4 regions of the Rhizobium sp. CB2179 genome follow, and region 4 is predicted to be linked to each of the others. Evidence: predicted binding sites of a transcription regulator. Region 4 holds the regulator's gene; each other region holds the start of a gene.
What was found. Region 4 encodes PhoB, which activates phosphate uptake and scavenging genes when phosphate is short. Its sites were predicted from a motif close to TGTCATNNANCTGTCAT; they were not measured.

Region 1 (5,246 bases), 380 kb from region 4:
GCGGGGCGCTTGGTCCGAGACAGGAAACCTCATTTTTGGAAGCGGCGGAAAGCAGAACGCAGAGCGTCAGCAGCGATACCGTAACCGGCATCCTGAAGCGCATCATCGCTGAAAACGGCCGCGACCATCTGTGGGGCTATGTCTTTGCGATCGCCTGCCTCATCGTGGTGGCGCTTTCGACGGCGTTCACCGCCTGGATCATGCGAGCGATCATCGACGAGGCCTTCGCCAATCGGCGCGCCGACGTCGTCTGGATCATCTGTCTTTCGATCTTCATCGCCTTCGTGCTGCGCGGTTTTGCGAGCTACGGTCAGGCGGTGGCGCTGTCCAAGGTCGGCAACGATATCGTCGCCCGCTACCAGCGCCGGCTCTATGCGCATCTGATGACGCTTTCGGTCGGCTTCTTCAGCGAGGCGCGCTCTGCCCATATCGCCGCGCAGGTGAGCCAGAACGTCAGCGGCATCCGCGACGTGCTCAACCTGACGATCACCTCGACAGTGCGCGACCTGCTGACCTTCGTTTCGCTGCTCGCCGTGATGATCCTCCAGGATCCGCTGCTCAGCCTTGCCGTGTTCATCATGGCCCCGCCGCTGCTTTATGCGCTGCGTTATGTTTCCAAGCGGCTGCGCTCGGCGACGCGCGAGGCCGTGCATCTGAACAGCCACGTTCTCGGCGCCATGCAGGAAACGATCCAGGGTATCGCCATCGTGAAAGCCTTCACGATGGAAGAAGAACTGGAAGGCAAGGTCAACAAACTCATCAAGGGCGCCGAAAGCCGGGCGAACCGGATTGCCCGGCTTTCCGAACGCACTTCTCCTCTGACGGAAAGTTTCGCGGGCTTTGCCGTCGCCAGCGTGCTTGCCTATGCCGCCTACCGCTCGATCTATAACAATGTGCCGCCAGGCGCCTTCTTCTCCTTCGTCACGGCGCTGCTGCTTGCCTATGATCCGGCCCGCCGGCTTGCCCGCCTGCAGGTGCAGATGGAGCGCGCCGTCGTCAATGCGCGGATGATCTATGAATTGCTCGACATGGAACCGCGCCAGCGCGACCTGCCGGATGCCCGGCCGCTGACGGTGACGCAGGCAAGGATCGAATTCCGCAATGTGTCCTTCGCCTACGGCAATGAGAGCGTGCTCAGCGGCGTCAGTTTCATCGCCGAGGGCGGTGCGACCACCGCACTTGTCGGTCCCTCCGGCGCCGGCAAATCCACCGTCATCAGCCTCATTCCGCGCTTCTACGATCCGCGCGAGGGCGAGATCCTCATCGACGGGCAGGACATCGCCCACATCACCAAGAAGTCGCTGCGCCAGCAGCTCGCCTATGTCTCGCAGCAGCCCTACCTGTTCGAGGGCACGATCCGCGACAATATCCGCTATGGCCGGCCGGAAGCGACCGATGCCGAGGTGGAAGAAGCGGCGCGGCTTGCCTATGCGCATGACTTCATCTCAGCACAGCCGCAGGGTTACGAGACGGCGGTCGGCGAAAACGGCGTGACGCTTTCCGGCGGCCAGCGCCAGCGGCTGTCGATCGCACGCGCCCTGGTGCGCAATGCGCCGATCCTGCTTCTCGACGAGGCGACCTCGGCCCTCGACACCGAATCCGAAGCAGCCGTGCAGAAGGCGCTCGACGAAGCGATGAGCGGACGCACCGTCGTCGTCATCGCCCACCGGCTTTCGACCGTGGTGCGCGCCGACAAGATCGTCGTCATGCAGCAGGGCCGCGTCGTCGAGGAAGGCAATCACGAGACGCTTGCGAAGGTCAGCGACGGTCTTTACGCTCGCCTCAACAATCTGCAGAGGCCTTCGGCCTCCGATTCAAACTGACCTGGCGAGACTGACATGAGCGATGCTGCGATGAAACTGGTGGTAGTTGGCGCAGCCGGACGCATGGGGCAGACGCTGATCCGGCTCATCCATTCCATCGAACGTGTCACGCTACATGCCGCGGTCGAGCGTGCCGGCTCGCCCTTCGTCGGCAAGGATGCCGGCGAGATCGCCGGTCTCGGCCCGACCGGCGTCATCATCGGCGACGATCCGCTCAATGCCTTTCTCGATGCCGAAGGCGTGCTCGACTTCACCTCGCCCGCTGCAACAGTAGAATTCTCAGGCCTCGCCGCGCAGGCCCGCATCGTCCATGTCATTGGCACGACGGGCTGTTTACCCGACGACAATGCCAAGATCGCCGCAGCGGCCCGCCATGCCCGCATCGTCAAGTCGGGCAATATGAGCCTCGGGGTCAATCTGCTCAGCGTGCTCGCAGAGCAGGCAGCGCGTGCGCTCGATCCTGATGACTGGGATATCGAGATCCTGGAAATGCACCACAAGCACAAGGTGGATGCGCCTTCCGGCACCGCCCTTCTGTTCGGCGAGGCCGCGGCAAAGGGGCGCAGCATCGATCTGGCCGCGAAGTCGGTCCGGGTGCGCGACGGCCATACCGGCGCCCGTGAAGCGGGCACGATCGGCTTTGCGACGCTGCGCGGCGGCTCCGTCATCGGCGAGCATTCCGTGCTTTTTGCCGGCGAAGGTGAAATCGTCACCCTATCGCACAGTGCGGCCGACCGCTCTATCTTCGCGCGTGGCGCCATCAAGGCGGCCCTTTGGGCACGCGACAAGAAGCCGGGTCTCTATTCCATGCTCGACGTGCTCGGGCTTTCTTCCTCATAACGATACTACGGAGGCATATTCATGAGCGGTACCCTCGTCCTCGTTCGCCACGGCCAGAGTGACTGGAACCTGAAGAATCTCTTCACCGGCTGGAAGGATCCCGATCTGACCGAGCTCGGCGTCCAGGAAGCTAATGCAGGCGGGGCTGCGCTCGCCGAATACGGGATTAAATTCGACGTCGCCTATACCTCGGTGCTGGTGCGCGCGCAGCACACGCTGAAGCTCATCCTCGACAAGGTCGGCCAGCCCGATCTCCAGACGATCCGAGACCAGGCGCTGAACGAGCGCGACTACGGCGACCTCTCCGGCCTCAACAAGGATGATGCACGCGCCAAGTGGGGCGAGGAACAGGTGCATATCTGGCGCCGTTCCTATGACGTGCCGCCTCCCGGCGGTGAAAGCCTGCGCGACACCGGCGCCCGCGTCTGGCCCTACTACCTCACCGAAATCCTGCCGCGCGTCCTCAGAGGCGAAAAGGTGCTGGTTGCCGCACACGGCAATTCGCTGCGCTCGCTGGTGATGGTGCTCGACAAGCTGAGCAAAGAAGGCGTGCTCGCCCTCAATCTCGCCACCGGCGTGCCCATGGTCTACACGCTGAAGGCGGATTCCACCGTCGCTTCCAAGGAAGTGCTCGGCGACATGTCCGGCGCACATTGATCTCAGCTGATCTTTCCCCGCTTCGGCGGGGAAAGGCGCTCAATTCTCGATGGTGAACTGTACCCGGTCGGCCGCGAAGCGGCTGATCGAATATTGCACCGGCACACCTTCAAGATCGGTATTCATCGCCTTGGCGATCAGCAGGATCGCGCCGGGAGTGAGTTCGAGGTCGGCCATATCGGCTGCACTCGCATGGGCGGCCGTCACTTCGGTCGTCGCCCGGACATAATCCGGCAGGCCGAGTTCGGCGAAAGCCTTGGTGATCGATTCCGCCGTCCGGTAAGCCGCACCGATACCGGCAAAGCGTTCGGCGGGAAACCAGCTCGTCGCCCTTGAAACCGGCCGCTTGTCTGCCTGGCGCAGCGTTTCCAGGCGGATCACCTGATCTCCTTGCTTCAGGCCCAGCCAGCGGGCGATCTCGGCACTCGCTTCCTCCTTTGCCTCATCGAGCAGAAGGCCGCGCATTTCACGCGCCTGATCGCCGATGCCGGCGGTGAAACGCGTGCGCCGCGTGATCGGGAAATTCAGCCGCTCCTTGCGCTCGATCAGCGTGCCGCGACCTTGTACCGCGCGGACGATACCCTCCTGCGCCAGCGCCGCCAGCGCACTGCGCACGGTATGCCGGTTGACGCCAAATTGCAGCGCCAGCATGGTTTCCGGCGGCACCATTCCCGTTTCGTCATAGGCGCCGCTGCTGATCGCCTCGCGAATCCGATCGGCGATCTGGCGCCAGAGCGCCACGCCGGTTTGCCTTTGCACCTGCTTCAATCCCGCCATTCCGCCCCTGCCCACCCATTTACACTCACGATGTCACACGCTTGTCACGACATCGATTTAGAGCTAAATGTATCTTGTATGGTTGTCTATATCAATAGACATTTTAAGGGAAGCGGCGATGATATCAGCGGACAGCAAAGCCCCTGCGTCACAGACGGCATCCGGGCGCAAACGCGCCGCCGATCTGCTGGCGCGCGCGGAACGCAGCGAACTCTTGGCGGTCTTCGATGCGTTGCCGGAAAAGCCTGTGGCTCATCAGGTGCGCGGACCGGAGACCGGGCTGGTGATGGTGCGCGGACGCATCGGCGGCGGCGGCGCTCCCTTCAATCTTGGCGAAGTGACGGTGACGCGGGCGACGGTCCGGCTCGACTCCGGTTCGGTCGGCCATGCGCAGGCGCTCGGCACCGACCGCGAGAAGGCCAGGCTTGCGGCGATCTTCGACGCGCTCTGGCAGGAGGAAGCGACGAAGGACTTCGTCGAACAGGCCCTGCTTTTGCCGATCACTGAGCGGATCGCCGATGCCGAACGCCGCAAGGCGGACGAGACGGCGGCAACCCGCGTCGATTTCTTCACCATGGTGCGGGGAGACAACTGATGGGCCTGAAGACAGAAGCTTTGACCGGCGGCTTTGCCGAGCCGGTCTTCCATGCCCAAAGCGTCTTCAAGATGCTGATGGACGGTATGGCCCGCCCCGGCACGATCCAGACTGTTCAGCCCGATGTCGCTCCGCCGGCACCGCTCGGCATCGCCGCCGGCACGATCGCGCTGACGCTTTGCGACCACGACACACCCGTCTGGCTTTCCCAGGGACTGGCGAAATCGGCCGTGCCGGAGTGGCTCGGCTTCCACACCGGCGCGCCGTTGACCAGCGAAAAGGCCGAGGCGCGTTTTGCCTTCACCGAGGCCGGCACCGCACTTTCCTCCTTCGGCCTCTTTGCATCCGGCACGCAGGAATATCCCGACCGCTCGACGACCCTCATCATCGAGCTCGCCGAACTTGAGGGCGGCCGCAGGCTGGCGCTGATGGGTCCGGGCATCCAGAGCGTAGCGGAGATGACGCCTATCGGCCTGCCGGAGACTTTCCTGCGGCTCTGGACTGAGAACCGTGCGCTCTTTCCGCGCGGCGTCGACATCGTGCTGACATCGGGC
Region 2 (5,246 bases), 140 kb from region 4:
CGATGCTGGCGCTCTACCGCACCTACAATCTCGGCGTCGCCTTTTCGATGCTGTCGGGCATGGACGGCTGGTTCATCGTCGGCATGCGGCTCATCATCGTCGCCTTCGTCATCTGGCTGTGGTACCGCACGGCGAAGGATCGCTGGATCGCCCATCTCGGTTATGCGCTGATCATCGCCGGCGCGATCGGCAATCTCGTCGACCGCTTCGCTTATGGGCATGTGATCGATTACATTCTTTTCTACACCGAGAGTTGGTCCTTCGCGGTCTTCAATCTCGCCGACAGTTTCATCACCATCGGGGCCGGCTGCGTCATTCTCGACGAGCTGCTGCTGCCGAAAAAGGCCAGCCGCTAAAATCTTATCGAAATCCTGAAGGCATTCGGAACGGGCCTCATGTTATCCAGATAGCATGCAGAACCTGGGACAGTTGCAGGAAAGATTGTCCGCCGCCTTCGGTGGACCCGCCGCCAAGCCGCATGAGAAGCGGATGGAGGCGGTCTTCGCACGACCGAACGCACCGGCACCCCGGGGCGCCGATGACCGCCAGGACGGACCTGCACCGACACGGCGCCTGCTGTTCTACTGGCTCGGCGGCGCCGGCCTTCTTGCCGCAACGATCCTGATGCTGCTTGCCCATGCCGGCGATCCGCTGCTGCTTTCGGGCGGTCTCGTCGTCCTTGGCCTGGCCGTCATCGCCAGTTATGCCCTGCTGATGGTTCGCTCGCGCAAGGCCGGGCAGCGCCCCGGTCAATCCATGCCGGATGAGAATGGCGGCGCAAAGCTGTTTGCCGACGTGCACGACGTGCTCGGCGACATCACGGTCAGCCGCACCATGGACCGGCGCATCATCTCCGCCAATGACACGTTTCGCCGCCTGACCGGGCGGCTGCGTCCGGAAGGAAAAACCTGCGAGGAGATCGGCCTTGCCTTCCGCCCCGGTCCGATACCGCATTGCTACGATGTCGAGATCTCGACGCCGGAAGGCCAGCGCATCTTCCTCTGGCGTGACGTCGTTACCCGCGACCCGGCGAACGGCCGCCTGCTGCTGCAAAGCGTTGCCCGCGACGTGACCGACGAGCGGCTGATCGCGCAGGGCCGCGAGGAAGCCCGCCAGAAGGCCGAATATAACAGCGCCGCGAAATCGAGGCTGCTTGCCACCGTCAGCCACGAGGTGCGCACGCCGCTTTCGGGCATCCTCGGCATGACGCATCTGATCGCGGAGACGCGGTTGACGCAGGAGCAACAGAACTATCTCGCGAACATCCGCCAGTCCGGCCATGCATTGACGCAGCTCGTCGAGGATCTGCTCGATTTCTCCACCATCGAGGTCGGCCGCTTCGCGTTGCATCCGCGCTCGGAATCGCTGCGCAAGCTTCTGGAAAGCGTCGTCGAGATGCTCGCCCACCGGGCGCATGAAAAGGGTATCGAGATCGGCGCCACCGTGTCGTCCGACGTGCCCGAAAATATGAGCTTCGACCCGGCGCGGCTGCGTCAGGTTCTGTTCAACGTTATCGGCAATGCGGTGAAGTTCACCCAGGTCGGCGGCGTCTTCATCCGCGTGTCGCTCGACGGCGACGACCTGTCGATCACCGTGACTGACAGCGGTCCCGGCATGACGGCGGAGGAGCAGGCGCGCGTCTTCGGCGAGTTCGAGCAGGGCGGGAGCGTTGCCGACAAGAGCAGCGGGACCGGCCTCGGCCTTGCCATCTCCGCCCGTATCATGCGCGAATTCAATGGCGCGCTGACGGTTGCCAGCGAAAAGGGCCGAGGCAGCGAATTCACCATCCGCTTCCCTGTCGATATCGACAGCGAGCGCCCCGACCGGCGAAACACGCTGCTTTCAGGCAACAGCGTCGTGCTGCTGGCGCCGGCAGGTGCGGCGCGCACCGCCATCGCCGAAACGATCACCACGCTCGGCGGCGTCTGCCATCTTGTCGGCGACGGCGAGACGGCGCGGGCAACACTGCTCGAGCTGGCAAAGAGCGGGCGGCGGCCGACCGATATCATCATCGACCATCGGATGTCGGCGGAATTTTCCGCCCATCTTGCCGATCGCGCCGAAATCGCCGCCCTTGGGCTGCGCAAGGTCCTGCTCGTCAATCCGGAAGAGCGCAGCGCCCATCCGCTCGACCTCTTCGATGCCTGGCTGATCCGGCCGCTGCGCGAACAGTCGCTGATCGACGTGCTGCGCGGGCGCATGCGCGGCATGGAGAAGCGCGACGCGCTCAACGACAACCAGCCGGGCTTCGGCCTTTCGGTGGCGGAGACGCTGGTTGCCGCCAGCGGGCTCAGCATCCTGCTCGGCGAGGACGATCCGATCAATGCCATGCTGGTGCGCGTCGTCCTGGAAAAGGGCGGGCATAAGGTGCGCCATGTCGAGGATTTCGAGACCCTGCTCGACATGGCGCTCTGCGAGGCCAATGCCCGGCCCGATATCATCATCAGCGACCTCTCGATGCCTGGCGGCAACGGCATCGACATGCTCGGACGCCTGCGCGGCCACGAGCGGCGGCTCGATCTCGCCTCGGTGCCGGTGATCGTGCTGACGGCCGACAAGAGCGACGAATCGCGCCGCCAGGTCTTGCTCAACGGCGCCAACCGCGTCATGGTAAAGCCGGTCGATCCGGTGCGGCTGCTGACCGAAGTTCAGGCGGTTGCCGCCCTTTCCGCCCGCCGGGCAGAGGCGCGGTGAGCGCCTCGGGAACCGGCATGTTTCTTGCGCCTGGAAATTCAAAATGTCACTTTCCTGTCGTAGAGAAGTGTTTTATGGCGTCGATAAGCCGGCAACGGGAGAATCGTCATGTCCGCCATCGACATCCTGAATCGTGACACCACCGCGGAGGCTGCACCGCCCTCGACGGCTGTGCAGAAGGACGGCGATATCCTCGGCCGCATCGGCAATCTGGAGACCCGCCTTGCCCGCACGGCACGCGAGATCGATGCCGCCCAGGCCGTGCGCTACCGCGTCTTCGTCGACGAAATGAAGGCGCAGCTGCCGCTGGATGCCATGCGCCGACAGCGCGACGTCGACGCCTATGACGCTGTCTGCGACCATCTTCTGGTTCTCGACCGCTCGATCGAGGGCGACCCGGAAGACCAGATCGTCGGCACCTACAGGCTGTTGCGTCAAGATGTCGCCATCGCCAATGGCGGTTTTTACTCGGCTTCCGAATTCGAAATCGAGGGCCTCATCGCCAAACACCCGGACAAGCGCTTCATGGAACTCGGCCGCTCCTGCGTGCTGCCGGAATACCGCACCAAGCGCACCGTCGAGCTCCTGTGGCAGGGCAACTGGGCCTATGCGCTGAAACACGGCGTCAGCGCCATGTTCGGCTGCGCCTCGTTCCCCGGCGTCTATCTCGAAAGCCACGCGCTGGCACTGTCCTTCCTCTACCACAATGTGCTGGCGAAGAACGAATGGGCCATCGGGGCGCTGCCGCATCTGGCCCGCAACATGGACCTGATGCCGGTCGAAGCCATCAACCCGAAGCGGGCGCTGATGGCTCTGCCGCCGCTGATCAAGGGCTATCTCCGCCTCGGCGCGATGGTCGGCTCCAGCGCGGTCATCGATCATGCCTTCAACACGACCGACGTGCTGATCGTGCTGCCGATCTCCAGCATCTCGGACCGTTACCTGAATTATTACGGCGCCGATGCCGGCCGCTTCGCGAGCTAATTTAGTCTGCGCAGACGATCATCTGCCTGTGAAAAGCCAATTCCAGCCTCTCCGATGGCGTGCCCTTAGAGCCTTTCCTGGTCAGATTGCAGCATTCTGCCGGAGCAGGTTTTCGTCAGGGCAGAGGCGATTGGCGAAGGGCATACCTCTTGGTACGACCAAGCCGATCGCCTCTGCCCTGGCGGAAAGATGCCCGGCCCTTCGGGTTGGCTGAAACGGGCCGCCTGCTCGATCGGCGGGCTTGGCCGTAGAGCTTGGCTACGACGCGCGCCGGCCGGTCGAGCATTCGACTCCGTTTCAGCCAACAGAATGCTTCAATCTAACCCGGAAAGGCTCTAGTGATCGGATCGCCTTCTGGTGTCCGACGGGTTCTCTCCATACGCCGCCCGATAGGTTGCCGCAAAGCGGCCAAAGTGAAAGAATCCCCACTTCAAGCAGATGTCCCGCAACGGCTGCCGGTTTGAAGGATCGCGCAGATCCTCCCGGACCGCTTGCAAGCGGATCGTCCTGAGGTAGGCAGCCGGTGTGGTTCCCTTGAAGGCACGAAAACCGCTTTCAAGAGCGCGAATGGAAATGCCTGCCGCCTCCGCGACACTCTGCATCGTCAACGGCTGTGCGATGTTTGCATGCATGAATTCAATTGCCCGACGGACATGCCGGGGTGCGATCAGATGGATTTTCCTGTCGAGAAGATGCGAGAGCCGATGAGGAACCGAGCGCACCAGCAGATCGGCAAACGCCTGGGTCAGGTTCAACATGGCGATTGGCGAGGCAAGGAGCGGCCCGTTGTTGCGCATGCCGATGATGATCGTTTGGGCGAGACTGCCGATCAACCGGCCCGCCGCCGTGGAAAGATCAATGACCGGTGCCAAGTCCATTGCCCCGATCAGGGGGGTCTCCAATACGGAGGCAACGGTCTGAGCGATGATTGTCCAGCTCAGACTCAGTGTGTCTGACCGGTGCGGCGCTGCCCGCACGGAAATCCGTTCCGGCTCAAGATTGTTCGCCAACAGCAGCCGCCCAGGTGTCCCTTCGATCACAGACCGACCAAGCGTTACATCGAGAGCACCAGCGCGTGGAACGATGATTGCCAGAGTTTCCGGCGTTCCATGGGCCGTTCTTGCACCCCAGCCGCCGGAATCCTGGTTGCTGACCAGCGACAAGCTTTCATCACCCCAAAACCCGACCTTCCAGTCGAGCGGTTTGTCTCGACCATCGCGCCATGCGTCGAACGAACCAAACCCCTTGGTCAGAGCCCCGACCATATCGTCGAAAGTTGCCCCCTGAAATCGGGGGGTGAAATTGGCGGATGCATTTTCTGGCATGGGGAACCAACCGGTTGATATTAAACAACTGAGCTGCGAAACCGCATCGATTGCCCGCAGTTTTTCAATGTCCCTGCGGGCAAATTTATGCCGCCCTATAGGCTTATTGTATCAAAAGTATGACTTATCGGAAGAGCAGCCTTCATCGCGACGGCGCACGAAAACTTATGCCCGGCCGACGGGCAGTCGGCCGGGCACGGAATGCCGTCTCATAATGTGGGCCGGAGTAGTTTACGAACCCGC
Region 3 (5,246 bases), 1.0 Mb from region 4:
GCGCTCGACCCGCCGTCCCGGCGCCGACGGCGAGATCGGCGGCTTCGGCGGGCTTTTCGATCTCAAGGCGGCAGGTTTTACCGATCCGGTTCTCGTCGCCGCCAATGACGGCGTCGGCACCAAGCTGAAGATCGCGATCGATGCCGACTATCACGACACCGTCGGGATCGACCTCGTCGCCATGTGCGTCAACGATCTCGTGGTACAGGGCGCCGAGCCGCTGTTCTTCCTGGATTATTTCGCGACCGGCAAGCTCGACCCCGATCAGGGTGCGGCCATCGTCGGCGGCATTGCCGCCGGCTGCCGCGAGGCCGGCTGCGCGCTGATCGGCGGCGAGACGGCCGAAATGCCCGGCATGTATTCCTCCGGCGACTACGATCTCGCCGGCTTTGCTGTCGGTGCGGCCGAACGCGGCAAGCTCCTGCCATCCGGCGATATTGCCGAGGGTGACGTGATCCTCGGCCTTGCCTCCTCCGGCGTTCATTCCAACGGCTTCTCGCTGCTGCGCAAGATCGTCGAATTGTCCGGCCTCGATTGGGATGCACCGGCGCCGTTCGCCGAGGGCAAGAAGCTCGGCGAAGCCCTGCTCGAGCCGACACGCATCTATGTGAAGCCGCTTCTGAAGGCGATCCGCGAGACCGGCGCCATCAAGGCGCTGGCGCACATCACCGGCGGCGGCTTCCCGGAAAATATTCCGCGCGTGCTGCCGAAGCATCTGACGGCCGAGATCGATCTTGCCGCCGTCAAGGTGCCGCCGGTGTTTTCATGGCTCGCCAAGACGGGCGGCGTCGAATCCAAGGAAATGCTGCGCACCTTCAACTGCGGTGTCGGCATGATCGCCGTTGTTGCCGGCGAGAATGTCGCGACGGTTTCCGCGGCTCTCGAAGCCGAGGGCGAGACAGTTATCACGCTCGGCCGCATGATCGCCCGCGAAGAAGGCGCTGCCGGCACGGTCTACAAGGGCACGCTTGCCATATGAGTTCGCCGCGCAAACGCGCCGTCGTCTTCATATCAGGCAGCGGCTCCAACATGATGGCGCTGGTTGCGGCGGCAAAGGCAGCCGACTATCCGGCCGAGATCGTCGGGGTGATTTCCGACAAGGCGGATGCCGGCGGGCTTGCCAAGGCCGCCGCCGAAGGCATTGCCACATTCGCTTTTCCCCGCAAGGACTACGCCAGCAAGGACGCGCATGAGGCGGCGATCTTTTCGGCGCTCGACGAGCTTAAACCCGATATTCTTTGCCTGGCAGGCTATATGCGGCTGCTGACGGCGACGTTCATCCAGCGTTATGAAGGCCGGATGCTCAACATCCACCCTTCCCTGCTGCCCTTATTTCCGGGCCTGCATACGCATCAGCGGGCGATCGACGCCGGCATGCGGATCGCCGGCTGCACGGTGCATTTCGTCACCGAAGGCATGGATGAGGGGCCGGTGATCGGCCAGGCGGCCGTACCTGTTTTTTCCGGTGACACGGCCGAAAGCCTTGCCGCGCGTGTGCTCACCATCGAACACCAGATTTACCCGCAAGCGCTGCGGCTCTTTGCCGAAGGCCGTGTGACGATGGAAGGCGGCAAGGCCGTCGGCGCGGAGGCTTCGACCGCCGCACCCAAGACCCAGCTTATTTCGCTGATCGGCGACCGCGCTTAAGCCGCCAGCGCCCTTAACGGATGCAGCGTGCCGTCGCTGTAGACGAAGCGGCCGGCGCGGAAGGTGGCGCGGATGCGATTGATATCACCCGGCTCGACCACGACCAGATCGGCGCGCTGGCCGATGGCGATCTCGCCGCGATCCGACAGGCCGGCGGAACGGGCCGCATTGCCGGTCGCCATGGCAACGGCTGCCGGCAGGCCGCCGTCCACCATGTCGGCAAGCTTGAAAATGCCAGGCACGAAGGCAGCTGGATGATAATCGGCGGCGATGACGCTCAGCAGGCCGGCCCTTGCGGCATCGAGCGCGCTGAGATTGCCCGACATCGACTGGCCGCGCAGCGCGTTCGGCGCGCCCATCAGCGTCCAGAGGCCGCGGCGGCGCGCCTCTTCGGCCGCAGGCGCGGTGACCGGAAACTCGCTGATTGTGACGCCAAGATCGTGCATCTCGGCGACTTTTTCGACGCTGTCATCGTCATGCGAGGCAAGCGACAGCTTGTGCTTCAGCGACAGCGCGACGATCTCCTTCAGCTTGGCCTCGATGTCAGCATTGTTGCGCATGGCAATGCGCTTGGCGACGATCTCCGCCGCCATTTCCTCGGAGATGGCGCGGCGCTCGGAGATGCTAAGGATGTAGCTTTGCAGGTTGTTGTACTGGCCCTGACCCGGCGTATGGTCGGTAAGCGAGACCATGTCGATCTGATCGGCATTCAGCAGGCGTTCGAGTGCAGGCGCTGCACCGACATTGGTGATCTCGTAACGGGCGTGGACGCGGTGGTCGATCAGCAGATCATCACGCAGGCGGTTGATGCCTTCGATCACCGCCGATGTCGTCTCCAGCGAGCGGACGTGGCCGTAGACGCTTTCGGTCGCAAAAGAGACGGCGGCAAACGCCGTGGTGACACCGGCGGCGGCAAGCTTCTTGTCGAGTTCGTGGATGCCGAAATCGATCGGCATCGTCGCGTTCGGCCGCGGGGCGATCTCGCGCTCGATCATGTCGCCGTGGAGATCGACGAATCCCGGCATCAGCAGCCGCCTGCCGCCATCGATGGCAGCACCGGCGACCGGCTCCGGCCGGATCTCGGCGATGACGCCACCCTCAACACGCACGGAACCTTCACTCACCACCTCGTTTGGGAGAACGAGGGTGAAATTGCTGAGCCACATGGGCTTTCTCCTGACCGCATCCGATGATTGACAAACCGCAGCGCATAGAACTGCTACGTGACAGTCGTATGAAATTTCGCGCCGTATCATCTTAAAGCGGAAACTTGCGCTTTGGAAATGACCCGATGCGCTCGCTCCGCAGATTCACGCTGTCAGCTTTGCCCTGTTCAACAGGGCCCATTGCAGAAGCACGATCGTCTTGACGTCGAAGATCTCGCCGGTTTCGATCATCGTCGCCGCCTCGTCGAGCGGAATCTCGAGGACTTCGATATCCTCGTGCTCCTCGTCCAGGCCGCCGCCTTCGGCCACGCGGTCGGCGATGTCGACGAGGGCTGCGAAGAAGTGGACCACTTCGGTGACGGCACCCGGTGAGGTGTAGGATTTGAACAGGAAGCGCGCCTCGCGCAGGCGATAGCCGGTCTCCTCCATCGCCTCGCGACGGATCGCCGTTTCGGGATGGTCATCGTCGAGAAGGCCGGCCGGCACCTCGATTATCCAGCTGGGATCGCCGTTGAGATGAACGGCGAGGCGGAATTGGCGGACGAGAACGACGAGGTCGCGCCTGGGATCATAAAGCAGAATGCAGGCGGCGGGCGTGCGGTGGTAGACTTCCCGCTTCAACCGATGGGTTGCGCCCTTGCGGTCGATATAGTCGAGCAGATAGCTGCTCAGCCGCGTCCACCCATTCGACAGGGTTTCCTCGCCGGCGATTTTCACCCGGGATTTCGGCTGCATCATGCTGCGTCCCTGCGAAGCCAGACCTTGTTGTCGTGCACGGCCGCACCGCCATAAGGCGCGACGGGGTCGGCGCCGGTCAAGACGTTGATGCCCTCGCCGTCGACATGCGCCTTGTTCGGCCAAAGGCCCTCGGCAATCAGCACGCCTGATTTCACTTCAGTGGTGATGCGGGCGTGGATGCGCAGATCGCCGCGGCTGTTACCGATGCGGACGAGATCGCCATGGGTGATGCCGTTGGCTTCGGCGTCGGCCGGATTGATCATCACTTCAGGGCGGCCTTCTTTCTGCCGGGAGGTCTTGGTTTCCGAAAAGCTCGAATTCAGGAAGTTGCGCGCCGGCGACGTGGCGAGGCGGAAGGGATGCTCGGGATCGGCGACTTCGATGACATCGACCTGATCGGGGAAGTCTGGAAGCGCTGCGTGCGGACCGAGCGCGCCGATTGCCGCCGGCGGTTTGTTCGGCGCCGGCTGATTGATCCAGTCCGGGCGAAAGTGGAACTTGCCGTCCGGATGGGCAAAGCCGTTCAGATAATGCGCTTCCTCGAAAGCGGGCTGGCGATCGAACCATTTGTGTTCGAGGAAATGATCGTAATCCGGCAGGCCGCTCGATTCGAGGATGCGGTCGACCATCTCGCGGGCGGTAAAGCCGAAGCCTGGGCGATCGGCGACGCCGAGGCGTTTGGCCAGTTCCTCGATGACGAAGAGATTGGTGCGCACGGTGGGCGGTGGCTCGACCAGCTTCGGCCCCAGCAGGATATGGTTCTGGCCGCCGGCCCGGTAGATGTCGTCATGTTCGACGAACATCGTTGCCGGAATGACGATATTGGCGATCTCGGCCGTTTCGGTCAGGAACTGCTCGTGGACGGCAACGAAGAGGTCCTCACGGGCAAAGCCACGTCTGACGAGGCGCTGCTCGGGGGCGATGTTGGCGGGATTGGTGTTCTGGATCAGCATAGCCGTCACCGGGCCGCGATGGCGCAGCGCCACGGCATCGCCGGTCAGCACGCGGCCGATCTGCGACTGGTCGAGCATGCGGATATCGGCATCCTTCATCGACCGGCCGGTCAGTTCGGCGCTGTTCATGCGGAAGATATCGCTGTTCGAATGGAAGGCGCCGCCGCCCTCATATTGCCAGGAGCCGAGAACGGTGGCGACCGAGGCGGCCGCATGCATGGCGACCGCGCCGTTGCGCTGGCGGGTGAAGCCGTAACCCAGGCGGAAGAAGGTCTTCTTCGTCGTGCCGACGAGGCTGGCAAAGGCTTCGATCTCCTCGACCGAAAGGCCGGTGATAGCAGCGGCCCATTGCGGCGTCTTGGTTTTCAGATGCGCTTCGAGACCGGCGGGATCATCGGCGTATCTCGCCATGTAATCGCGGTCGGCGTAACCGTCGCGGAAGGCGATGTGCATGACGGCGCAGGCGAGCGCGGCGTCGGTACCCGGCCTGACGATCAGCGCCATGTCGGCCTGCTTCATCGTCGGATTGTCGTAGATGTCGATGACGACGATCTTCGCGCCGCGCTCCTTGCGCGACTTGATGGCGTGGGTCATCACATTGACCTGCGTCGACACCGCGTTGGTGCCCCAGATGACGACGCAATCGGTGCGGCCCATCTCGCGTGGATCGGGACCGCGCAGCGTGCCGGTCGCCATGGTGAAGCCGGTCCAGGCCGGGTTGGTGCAGATCGAAGAGAAGAAA
Region 4 (5,246 bases):
TATCGGTCACCACGCAATCGACGCCGGCGACCGCACGGTCGGCATCATGGCAAAGCATGATTTCGGCGCCCTCATTGCGGGCCCAGTTCAGATAGTGATCCTTGGGCTCCGAGCCAAGGGGCACGGCCATGTTCATGCGGTAGCCGAAGCGGGCGGCACCCTCGACCAGCGAATGCAGCACATTGTTGCCGTCGCCGGTCCAGGCGATGGTCTTGCCCTTGATCGGGCCGCGATGCTCTTCGAAGGTCATGATATCGGCCATGATCTGGCAGGGATGAGTGTCATCCGTCAGCGCATTGATCACAGGCACGGTCGCATGCTGGGCCAGCTCGACCAGCCGGGAATGCTCGGTGGTGCGGATCATGATCGCATCGACATAACGCGACAGCACCTTGGCGGTGTCGCCGATCGTCTCGGCGCGGCCGAGCTGCATCTCGGTGCCGGACAGGAACAGCGTTTCGCCGCCGAGCTGGCGCATGCCGACGTCGAAGGAGACGCGGGTGCGCGTCGACGGCTTTTCGAAGATCATCGCCAGCATCTTGCCGGCGAGCGGCTTGTCGCCCTGGCCTGCCTTGAAGGCCTGCTTGCGGGAAAGCGCATCGTTCATGATGGTTCTGAGATCGGCTGATGTGACTGCCGAAAGATCGAGGAAATGTTTAGGGCTCATATCGTCTTCTTACCTGTGCTGCGCCCGAAGGCGGCAATCTCTTCAAGCCGTCTTCTTGACCTTGGAGGCGCGAATGCTCTCGGCGGCGCGTTCGACGCGGGCAAGGCCCTCGCGGGCTTCCTCGGCGGTGACCACGAGCGGCGGAAGAAGGCGGATGACATTATCGCCGGCGGGTACGCCGAGAAGATGGGCGGCGCGGATCGCCTGCAGCAGTTCGGCTGAGGGAACGGCAGCCTTGATGCCGAGCAAAAGCCCTTCGCCGCGCACGTCCTCGATCACATCGGGATAACGATCCTTCAGCGAGGCGAGGCCCTGGCGGAAGACAAGTGCTACGTCGCGCACCTGCTGGAGGAAGCCATCGGCAAGGATGATGTCGAGCACGGCGCTGCCGACGGCCATGGCAAGCGGATTGCCGCCATAGGTCGAGCCATGCGTACCGGCCTTCATGCCGGAGGCGGCCTCTGATGTGGCAAGGCAGGCGCCGAGCGGGAAACCGCCGCCGATGCCCTTGGCGACCGCCATGATGTCGGGGGTGATGCCCGACCATTCATGGGCGAAGAGCTTGCCGGTGCGGCCGACGCCGGTCTGGACCTCGTCGAGGATCAACAGCAGGCCGTTCTCGTCGCAGAGCTGGCGAAGCGCCTTCATGAACTCAGGTGTGGCAGGACGCACACCGCCCTCGCCCTGCACCGGCTCGATGAGGATGGCGGCCGTCGCCTCGGTGATCGCGGCGCGGACCGCTTCGATATCGCCGAAAGCCACCTGATCGAAACCCGGCGCCTTGGGGCCGAAGCCTTCGAGATATTTCTCCTGGCCGCCGGCGGCGATGGTCGCCAGCGTCCGTCCGTGGAAGGCGCCTTCGAAGGTGATGATATGGAAGCGCTCGGGATGGCCCTTGGAAAACTGATAGCGGCGCGCCGTCTTGATCGCGCATTCGAGCGCCTCGGCACCCGAATTGGTGAAGAACACCTTGTCGGCGAAGGTGGCGTCCGTCAGGCGTTTTGCCAGACGCTCCTGGCCGGGGATCTCATAGATGTTCGACAGGTGCCAGACCTTGTCGGCCTGCTCCTTCAGTGCGCCGACCACATGCGGATTGCTGTGGCCGACTGAGGTGACGGCAACGCCGGCGCCGAAATCGAGATATCGCTCGCCAGTTTCGGTGATCAGCCATACGCCCTCGCCTCGCTCGAACCGCAGCGGGGCACGAGAATAGGTGTCATAAAGCGGCGCGGCTTCAGCCATGGCGCGATCTCCATCAAAGTTGCCGGGCAATGACTCCGGCTAAGGAAACCAGGCCCGAAAAATCAAAAATGCCGCCTTGCGGCGGCGAGTGGCACTATTTCCTTTTCGCGCTGCAATGTCAACAAAACGGCGCCCTTAGCGTATGCAGCACAGGTGTACAGCGGCATTTTCAGTCTTCAACAGGCATTATTGCAGAAATGCCACGCAGGGACAGCAAGTTGGGGAAAACTACGAATTCGATTCATCCGGATTCATGCGACTCTTGTCACGGAGTCAGGCTCACACTAGGTTAAAGATCAATTACTAGACTGCATGCGGCGGAACTAGTCACCAAAATTGATCAAGCGTTTCTTGTTTCGGAGCTCCCGGGACAACGGTGAGGGATTCTGCCATCACCAACGCAAAAGGTGGAGACAGGGCATGAACTGGACAGACGAGCGGGTCGAGAAACTCAAGAAGCTTTGGGCCGAAGGACTGAGCGCCAGCCAGATCGCGGCACAACTTGGCGGTGTCAGCCGAAACGCGGTCATCGGCAAAGTGCACCGGCTGTGCCTTCCCGGCCGTGCCAAGGCCGGCGGCACCAACACCGCGGCGCGAACGCCGAAGCGCAACACATCGGCGCCGCGCGCGCCGAACTTCGCCTCTCGCATCACCACCCGCACCGTTACCCGCCAGCAGGGCGCGACGATGCTGAAGGAAGAGATCGAGATCGAAACGATCGAGGAAATGGAATACGTGCCGAGAGGCAATGTGGTGGTGCCGATTTCGCGCCGCCTCGGCCTGACGGAACTGACCGAGCGCACCTGCAAATGGCCGGTCGGCGATCCGCTGAAGGACGACTTCCATTTCTGCGGCTGCGAGTCCCCCGACAATTCGCCCTATTGCAGCTATCACCAGAAGCTTGCCTACCAGCCGGTCAACGAACGCCGCCGGGCAGCGGCGCGCGCCAGCTGAGGGGGCTGACCATCGTTAGAATGCAGAAAACGGGCCGAGCGGCCCGTTTTTTTATGCGCGGATGGAAGCTCAGGTTTCCCTCCGTCATGCTCGGCCTTGTGCCGAGCATCTGATCACCTCAACTACTTGAGAGAAAAACCTTTATTTTCAAATGCTTAATTTGGCGTGCGCAGATCCTCGGCACAAGGCCGAGGATGACGTCGCGGGTTTTGCCAGGGCTTTGCCAGCAGGCTCAGATGAAAGCCCTCAGGCTTCCATCGAATAACCGGCGCCGCGGACGGTGCGGATGACGTCCTGCATGTTGGAGAAATTCAGCGCCTTGCGCAGGCGGCCGACATGGACGTCGACGGTGCGCTCGTCGACATAGATATCGTGGCCCCAGACGCCGTCCAGAAGCTGCGAGCGGGAGAAGACCCGGCCCGGCGACGACATCAGGAATTCCAGCAGGCGGAATTCGGTGGGGCCGAGGCGGACTTCGCGGGTCTTGCGATGGACGCGATGGGTCTCACGGTCGAGCTCGATGTCACCGCATTTCAGCACCGTCGACAGCACCTCGGGACGGGCGCGACGCAGCATCGCCTTGACGCGGGCAACGAGCTCGGGGGTCGAAAAGGGCTTGACGACATAGTCGTCGGCGCCCGTCGACAATCCGCGGACACGCTCGCTCTCTTCGCCGCGCGCCGTCAGCATGATGATCGGCAGGCGCTCGGTCTCCGGCCGCATGCGCAGGCGCCGGCAGAGCTCGATGCCGGAGACGCCGGGCAGCATCCAATCGAGGATGAGAAGATCGGGCGTGCGCTCCTGAAGCCGCATTTCGGCTTCGTCGCCACGAAGGATGGTATCGACCTCGAAGCCTTCCGCTTCGAGATTGTAGCGAAGAAGCACGCTGAGGGCTTCCTCGTCTTCAACAACTGCAACTCTCGGGATCATGCGTGTGGGTCTCCTCGCGCATGATCCTTAAACCGGGGGTGATTTAAGCAATGCATCCTGCGCAAAATCAGAATTGGCTGCGACCTCTTGCGCGCCCGGATGGGCGCGCACGCAAGCGGCGGGGTGTAGGCGGTTATTCGGTGACCGCGCCGACGGTGTTGGCGCTGTCATCCTTTGGACGGTCGCCTTCCGGCTGCGCGCCTGTCGTCATGTAAAAGATCGTCTCGGCGATGTTGGTGGCGTGGTCGCCAATGCGCTCGATGTTCTTGGCGCAGAAGAGAAGATGCGTGCAGCTGGTGATGTTGCGCGGATCTTCCATCATGTAGGTCAGGAGTTCGCGGAACAGCGAGGTGTACATCGCGTCGATCTCGTTGTCGCGTTCGCGGATCGCATTCGCCTTGTCGGCGGAACGATTGGTGTAGACGTCGAGCACTTCCTTGAGCTGGACGAGCGCCAGCTCGGACAGATGCTCGAGGCCGCGGGCGAGCTTGCGGGGAACGCCGGTGCTTTGGACGGCGATGACGCGCTTGGCGGTGTTCTTGCCGAGGTCGCCGACCCGTTCGAGATCGGCGGCGATGCGGATCGAACCCATGATTTCGCGAAGGTCCGCGGCCATCGGCTGGCGGCGGGCGATGGTGACGATCGCCTTGTCGCCGATTTCGCGTTCGGCGTGATCGAGGATCACATCGTCGGAGATGACCTTCTGCGCCAGCGCGGTATCGCCGTTGACGAGCGCCCGCACGGCTTCGGCGACCATCTGCTCGGCCAGGCCGCCCATTTCGGAAATCCGCCTGGACAGGAACTTCAGATCATCATCATAGGCAGAATAAATATGTGTCGATGCCATGGGGCTTTATCCTCGAATAACGGAAAGGCTTGGTGACGCCAAAATCAGCCGAAGCGACCCATGATATAGTCCTGGGTGCGCGGATCGTCGGGATTGGTGAACATCTTGTCGGTGTCGTTCTCCTCGACGAGATTGCCGAGGTGGAACATGGCGGTGCGCTGCGAAACACGCGCGGCCTGCTGCATGGAATGGGTGACGATGACGATCGTGTAGTTCTCGCGCAGCTCGTGGATCAGCTCCTCGACCTTGGCGGTGGCGATCGGGTCGAGCGCCGAGCAGGGCTCGTCCATCAGGATGACTTCCGGGCTGACGGCGACGGCACGGGCAATGCAGAGGCGCTGCTGCTGACCGCCCGACAGGCCGGTGCCGGATTCGTGCACGCGGTCCTTGACCTCGTTCCAGAGACCGGCGCGCTGCAGGCTGGTCTCGACGATCTGGTCGAGATCGGCCTTCGACTTGGCAAGGCCATGGATGCGCGGGCCATAGGAGACGTTTTCATAGATCGTCTTCGGGAACGGGTTCGGCTTCTGGAAGACCATGCCGACGCGGGCACGAAGTTCGACGACGTCGATATCGGGATCATAGATATCGTCGGTATCCAGCGTG

Region 1: the regulator PhoB is predicted to act here: its motif matches at 4,129-4,145, upstream of phnF (phosphonate metabolism transcriptional regulator PhnF).
Region 2: the regulator PhoB is predicted to act here: its motif matches at 2,739-2,755, upstream of olsB (l-ornithine N(alpha)-acyltransferase).
Region 3: the regulator PhoB is predicted to act here: its motif matches at 2,871-2,887, upstream of AC244Q_RS06185 (alpha-D-ribose 1-methylphosphonate 5-triphosphate diphosphatase).

Annotation. Positions count from the first base shown of each region.
Region 1 is NZ_CM172781.1:4,714,981-4,720,226, reverse strand. Features, by position in the region: gene AC244Q_RS23065 (ABC transporter ATP-binding protein) at 36-1,823, shown strand; gene dapB (4-hydroxy-tetrahydrodipicolinate reductase) at 1,839-2,663, shown strand; gene AC244Q_RS23055 (2,3-bisphosphoglycerate-dependent phosphoglycerate mutase) at 2,685-3,320, shown strand; gene phnF (phosphonate metabolism transcriptional regulator PhnF) at 3,360-4,097, opposite strand; gene phnG (phosphonate C-P lyase system protein PhnG) at 4,216-4,692, shown strand; gene phnH (phosphonate C-P lyase system protein PhnH) at 4,692-5,246, shown strand, end outside.
Region 2 is NZ_CM172781.1:48,633-53,878, reverse strand. Features, by position in the region: gene lspA (signal peptidase II) at 1-356, shown strand, start outside; gene AC244Q_RS00255 (PAS domain-containing hybrid sensor histidine kinase/response regulator) at 412-2,694, shown strand; gene olsB (l-ornithine N(alpha)-acyltransferase) at 2,803-3,678, shown strand; gene AC244Q_RS00245 (helix-turn-helix transcriptional regulator) at 4,014-5,003, opposite strand; gene AC244Q_RS00240 (NADP-dependent malic enzyme) at 5,235-5,246, opposite strand, start outside.
Region 3 is NZ_CM172781.1:1,224,742-1,229,987, reverse strand. Features, by position in the region: gene purM (phosphoribosylformylglycinamidine cyclo-ligase) at 1-979, shown strand, start outside; gene purN (phosphoribosylglycinamide formyltransferase) at 976-1,647, shown strand; gene AC244Q_RS06185 (alpha-D-ribose 1-methylphosphonate 5-triphosphate diphosphatase) at 1,644-2,813, opposite strand; gene AC244Q_RS06180 (NUDIX domain-containing protein) at 2,958-3,551, opposite strand; gene AC244Q_RS06175 (molybdopterin-containing oxidoreductase family protein) at 3,548-5,246, opposite strand, start outside.
Region 4 is NZ_CM172781.1:183,893-189,138, reverse strand. Features, by position in the region: gene argF (ornithine carbamoyltransferase) at 1-667, opposite strand, end outside; gene AC244Q_RS00950 (aspartate aminotransferase family protein) at 710-1,909, opposite strand; gene AC244Q_RS00945 (GcrA family cell cycle regulator) at 2,330-2,863, shown strand; gene phoB (phosphate regulon transcriptional regulator PhoB) at 3,110-3,793, opposite strand; gene phoU (phosphate signaling complex protein PhoU) at 3,927-4,640, opposite strand; gene pstB (phosphate ABC transporter ATP-binding protein PstB) at 4,685-5,246, opposite strand, start outside.